Regions from separate parts of the Priestia sp. HNGD-A6 genome, predicted to be linked through region 2. Evidence: riboswitches for the same ligand, from Rfam matches in the RefSeq annotation. Region 2 holds a riboswitch; the other holds the start of a gene.
The links. A riboswitch is a leader RNA that binds a small molecule or an ion and turns the genes downstream of it on or off. The one in region 2 is predicted to bind FMN.
Positions count from the first base shown of each region.

Region 1 (3,193 bases), 2.2 Mb from region 2:
CCTACTCTTTCGTATCCAGTCAGTTGCAAAACAAAAAGAGACGCATCCCGTTCCGTACAATCTTTCAAGCACGTTCGGAGCTCTTTGAATAGCTCGGCGGCTAACTCTTGACGCGTTTGCTTTTGAGACATAATATACGTTTTGACCCATTGAATGACCTCAGGATTTTTGGAGATGGGTAAAAACCCTTTTTGAAAATACTGTAGGTTGGATAAGGTCTGAATGAACAAAGTGATTCTTGCTAAAAATAACTGAGTACTGCTTGCGAATTTCCATCCGTCTAAAGCTGGATGAAAGGGCCGAGCCGTCAGTTCATCTTCAAGGCGTGTTCGTCCCTTATCTGTCATCACATACTTTTGATTTTCAGTTTCTTCGATATACTGCTGTTCTTTTAAATATGCAACGCAGGTTTCAAAAGACCGTTTATCTAAGTAAAGAAATGACTGAAAAAGAAAAGAGATTCCAAAAATTTTTCCGTCTTGAATTGTTTGCGCTGACTTTTTACCTGTTAATAAATGATAAATACCATAGGCGGTTCGCTCACCTTTTAACTGTTTTATACAAAATAAAATGCTAACTTGAATATAATTCAAAGGTGTCAACTTCCTTTCTCATTCATTGTACCAAAAGTGACCAATAGCATGTGAGATAAAGGCTTTTTAGCTCTTTCCTTTATGTATCAAAACGTTTGGATAAGTGAAGAAACCTTGATTTGATAAGCATTCTCAGTGACTTTTCTATTGAAAAGTTTTATAAATCATTTTACAATGAATAAGGAGAAATTTCACTCTTGATTCGCGAAGAGATTATATAATAAGAAATTTTCGAACACTTTACAGGAGGTCTTGTTATGCCAAAATATACAATTGTTGATAAAGATACTTGCATCGCATGCGGCGCTTGCGGAGCAGCAGCACCAGACATTTATGATTATGATGATGAAGGTATTGCATTCGTAACATTAGATGATAACCAAGGTGTAGTAGAAATTCCAGAAGATCTAGAAGATGATATGATGGATGCAATGGAAGGCTGCCCTACGGATTCAATTCGCGTAGCGGATGAAAAATTCGAAGGCGATGCTAATAAATTCGAATAAGTATTGAACAAACCTGTAGTATAGTACATGCTGCAGGTTTTTTTATATATAAAAATCGCTCTCCCCGGGAGAGCGATTGAATTAAACAGCAACGCGGCGCGTGATCCATTGCTTCATTTTTGAAAACAATAAGACAAAAATAACCCCTGTTGCTGCTCCTTTTATTAAGTTAAACGGCAAAATACCTGCAACGATATATTGACGCGCTTGTTCACTAGACATTTCTGGCGATTGTAAGAAGATTGTATACGCCGGTAAAAAGACATAATAATTTAAGACAGCCATGAGTACCGTCATTACAACCGTACCCGTAACCAAACCTATCGTTACGCCTTTGGGTGTTTTAAATCGACGGAACATATATGATACAGGAAGAATGAACAGTAAACCAGCTACAAAGTTCGCCACTTGACCAACCGGAACCCCTGTAGCACTTCCTTGAATTAAATAATTCAATAAATTTTTTATTCCTTCTACTATAACAGCAGCCATAGGTCCAAATACAAGTGCTGCTACGAGTGCAGGAATTTCGCTAAAATCAATTGTTAAAAACGGGGGTAATCCAGGAATCGGAAAATTAATCATCATTAAAATGTAAGCAATACTGCTTAACATTCCTAGTATAACCAGCTTTTGAGTTTTCTTACTTTGTTGCATCTTGCCTCTCTCCTTCTTTGTGATCCACTCTTCAAAGAAGAAAGGTTCAACTTCATATCCCCACGCAAAAACCTCCCAACAAATGATTCGTTGAGAGGAGACATGGCAGGCATATTTAATAAACGTTCATCACATTAGGTTTTGAACGCTGAACCTCCACCTTCTCCCATCCAGACTGTACTGTCGGCTTTGGAATTTCACCAAATCTGCTCGTATGTATTACATATAAGCTCGCGGGCTCAAAACAATTTGTTTTTTTACCGCCGGTCGGGAATTTCACCCTGCCCCGAAGATAGACCAATATTTAATTATGAATTTATTATATGTTATCTCGAATTAAAAGTAAATAAAGAAGTTTTTTAATTCCTATTAAATTGATGTCTTTTATAAACTTCATTACTGTTTTATATGTAAAATAAGGAAATAAGTGCATAACCAACAGCATTATGACATATTTATAGTTTCAATTTTACGTTTACAATTGTGTATTTGATAACTAATTGTAAAGTTTAAAAAATATAATTGACAGAATTTTTTTAACATGGTAAATTATCAAATATTTGGTGATAGTAAAATCCAAGGGAGATGTTCACGTCATGTATAACGTATTAGTAGCTGATTCAATTAGCAATGAAGGTCTTGCTCCACTACTTGAAGCTCCTCATGTGAATCTTACGCGAAAAAAAGTTGAAGAAGTTGAGAATGATTTGCATACGTACGATGCGCTTTTAGTACGGAGTGCTACGACGGTTACAGAGGATTTGCTGGCAAAAATGCCGAATTTAAAAATTGTTGCTCGCGCTGGAGTAGGTGTCGATAATATTGATATTGAAGCCTCAACCAAACGAGGGGTTGTCGTTATTAACGCGCCGAACGGAAATACCATTTCAACGGCGGAACATACATTTGCTATGATGGCTAGCTTGTTTCGGCATATCACCCAAGGAAATGCTTCAGTCAAAGCGCGCGAATGGAACCGCTCAGCATTTGTTGGAACAGAGCTTAATCGCAAACACCTGGGCATTATCGGATTTGGACGAATTGGCTCAGAGCTTGCTAAACGGGCAAAAGCCTTCAACATGAGCGTTCACGTTTACGATCCTTTTTTAACCTCTTCCCGAGCTGAAAAGCTAGGCGTAGAACTATTATCCCTGGATGAATTACTAGCAGCAGCGGATGTAATTACCGTACACACTCCGCTTACGAAAGAAACCAAGGGATTGCTCAATCATGAAACATTAGCAAAAACAAAGAAGGGTGTATTTTTATTAAACTGCGCACGCGGCGGGATCATTGATGAAAAAGCCTTAGTTCATTATTTAGAAATTGGCCATGTTCAAGGTGCAGCTATTGACGTATTTGAAGTTGAACCGCCGATTGATAACCCTTTGTTACATTTTGATCAAGTTATTACAACTCCCCATTTAGGAGCTTCTA
Region 1 covers NZ_CP138621.1:3,658,331-3,661,523, reverse strand. The annotation lists gene SCI76_RS18730 (helix-turn-helix domain-containing protein) at 1-593, opposite strand, end outside; gene SCI76_RS18725 (ferredoxin) at 851-1,099, shown strand; gene SCI76_RS18720 (ECF transporter S component) at 1,181-1,756, opposite strand; FMN riboswitch at 1,911-2,054, opposite strand; gene serA (phosphoglycerate dehydrogenase) at 2,353-3,193, shown strand, end outside.
Region 1: another riboswitch for FMN. It lies ahead of SCI76_RS18720 (ECF transporter S component); the one in region 2 lies ahead of ribE (riboflavin synthase).

Region 2 (3,193 bases):
TTTTAAATAGAAAGAATACTTATTTAATAATTTATCTGATTTTTAGAAATTATACAACAGTAAATTGTGAATTTCCAGCAAATATTGAGGAAAATTTAAAAGTTAAAGGGAAAATATCCGTATATTTTGTTTGAAAACTGCCGTTATGTTAAGGGATAAAGGGTTTTCATGAAAAAAACAAGAAGGAAATAAAAAAACGAAAAAGGAACAGCACCGGGTGAGGCGAGGATTTACATATAAAAGGCTCGTCTTTTTTTAACCGTTTCTACATATAGTGAACTATGAAGGGTAGAAGGGTGATGGGCATGAAAAGGTGGAAACTCACGCTGCAGGTTGCTGCTACGTATGTAGGCACCGTTGTAGGAGCCGGTTTTGCAACAGGCAAGGAAATTGTTCAATTTTTTACACAGTACGGCGAACTTGGAATGGTTGGAATTTTGGTCAGCGGCTTGTTTTTTATTTGGCTAGGTTCGAAAATGATGCTGCTTTCGCACGCAATTGGGGCTTCTTCTTATCAACAGCTTAATACATATTTATTTGGTGATGTACTTGGAAAAGCGGTAAACGGTGTAATGATCGTCATTTTATTTGGAGTAACTTCAGTCATGCTAGCGAGTACGGGGGCAATAGGAAAAGAACAGTTCGGGCTGTGGCCTCCTGTTGGGATGATTTGTACAATTGTTTTAACTTATATATTTATCGCAAGAGGAATTAACGGTATTTTAATGGTTAATTCTCTTGTTGTGCCGATGATGCTTTCATTTGCTTTTATCATCTTTGTGCCAAATGTCAGCTATTTCTCACTGATTCAAACGAAGCCAGACTTAACGCTCGTCACACAGTGGAAGTGGGCGGTTAGTCCCTTTTTATATATTTCCCTAAATCTAGCTTTGGCTCAGGCCGTTTTAGTTCCATTAGGAAGCTCCGTGAAAGATAAGAGCGTGATCAAAAAAGGGGCCGTAATAGGAGGATGTGTACTTACGTTTATGCTTGTTTCTACTCATCTTGCCCTTTCCAATTTGCCTTATTCATTTCAACTTGATATTCCTATGAGTGCCGTTGTTAAAAATATCTCAGTGTGGGTGAATGTTTTATTTACGGTAGTTGTGTTAGGCGAGATTTTTACTACATTGATTGGAAATGTATTTGGAATCGCTAAACAGCTTCAATCATTTCTTCCCCTGAATGACAAACAAGCTTTTGCGTTTATTATCTTGGCATGCTTTATTATCGGGCAATTTGGATATGCTCAGCTTCTTGAGTTTTTGTATCCGATATTTGGCTATATTGGACTAGCTTTTGTATGGATGCTATGTATTAAAAAAGAAAAAATAAGCTAAAAGATAGATTTTAAAGAACAGATGTGAGAAAACGAAGTTAAATGATGTGACAAGTCGATTTTACTTTGCTATAATGTAAAACAAATAAGACTCTAGCAGTCGAATATATTATCCTTCGGGGTCGGGTGTAAGTCCCAACCGGCGGTGATAAAGCATATGCTTTTAAGCCCGTGACCCGTTTTCATACGATGTATGTTAGCGGTGGATCTAGTTAAAATCTAGAGCCGACAGTAAAAGTCTGGATGGGAGAAGGATCAGGAAGCACAGTTGTTTTTTTGTGTTGTATTAATAAGGGACAGGTTTGCCTTTTTTAAAGCTACCCTTGTTTTTGTACACAAAATATAACTGTTTATTTCGTATACAATTAGCGGAATTTTGCATAGATAAAACTGATTCAGCTCAGCCGACCCCTTGGACATTTGTTCAAGGGGCTTTTTTATTTTCAGTGGTTGGGGGAAAGATAAATATGAAAAAAAAGCAGCTGCTATTTCAAAACGGCATAAGAGGTTGGAATAGCGCCAAAGCAGGTGAAGAAAATGTTCACAGGTATTATTGAAGAAATTGGAAAAATAAAACGTATTCAAAAGGCTACAGAAGCAATTGTTCTTACGATTGATGCGAAGACCGTGTTAGGAGATGTGAACTTAGGGGACAGTATTTCAGTTAACGGAGTTTGTTTAACCGTAACGGCATACTCTCAAAATGAATTTACGGTCGACGTCATGCCGGAGACGATTAAAGCAAGTACCCTGCAGCTTCTAACCGTTGGATCACGTGTTAACTTAGAACGGGCGATGGCTGCAAATGGCCGGTTTGGAGGGCATTTCGTCAGCGGACACGTTGATGGAATTGGAACCATTGTAAGCAAAGCACGTAAAGGAAATGCCTTTTATTATGAAATTCAAGTCGACCCTGAACTTCGTGAATTTATGATGTTAAAAGGATCTGTTTCTGTAGACGGAACAAGTCTTACTATTTTTGATGTCAGCAACCAATCATTTACTATTTCTCTTATTCCTCATACGGTGCTTCACACAGTCGTAGGAGACAAACAGCGAGGAGACAAGGTGAATATTGAATGCGACATGTTAGCTAAATATATGCATCAAATGATGACGAACAAGTCAACTCCTGGCGCCTCGAATCGTTCAGGTAATATGAAGGATTTGTTGCAGCAGCATGGTTTTACAAATTAACAGTGAGGTGAAAGCGATGTTTCATAAAGTAGAAGAAGCCATTGAAGAGTTAAAAAAGGGAAAAGTGGTTATTGTATGCGACGATGAAGATCGAGAAAATGAAGGAGATTTTATTGCATTAGCCGAAAAAACGACGCCTGAGGTTATTAACTTTATGGCTACTCATGGAAGAGGATTAATTTGTACACCTGTTAATGAAGAAATTGCGCATAAATTGAATCTTCACCCGATGGTAGTGAACAATACGGATGTACATGGAACAGCATTTACAGTAAGTATTGATCATATTTCAAGTACAACAGGTATCAGTGCGTACGAACGTTCTGCTACCGTTATGGCTCTTGTAAGTGAAGCAACGGTAGCAAGTGATTTCCAACGACCAGGACACATTTTTCCGTTGATTGCAAAAGACGGGGGCGTTCTGCAGCGTGCGGGTCATACAGAGGCCGCTGTTGATTTAGCCGTGTTAGCAGGAGGAAAGCCTGCGGGTGTTATTTGTGAAATCATGAATGAAGATGGAACAATGGCACGCGTACCGGATTTAACAAAGATTGCAGAGCAATTTGATTTAAAAATGATTACAATAAAAGATTTGATTGCCTACCGCCGTAAACATGACCAGCTGATTAGCCGTGAAGTAGAAGTAAGCTTACCTAC
Region 2 covers NZ_CP138621.1:1,494,925-1,498,117, reverse strand. The annotation lists gene SCI76_RS07635 (amino acid/polyamine transporter II) at 306-1,340, shown strand; FMN riboswitch at 1,448-1,598, shown strand; gene ribE (riboflavin synthase) at 1,877-2,536, shown strand; gene SCI76_RS07625 (bifunctional 3,4-dihydroxy-2-butanone-4-phosphate synthase/GTP cyclohydrolase II) at 2,553-3,193, shown strand, end outside.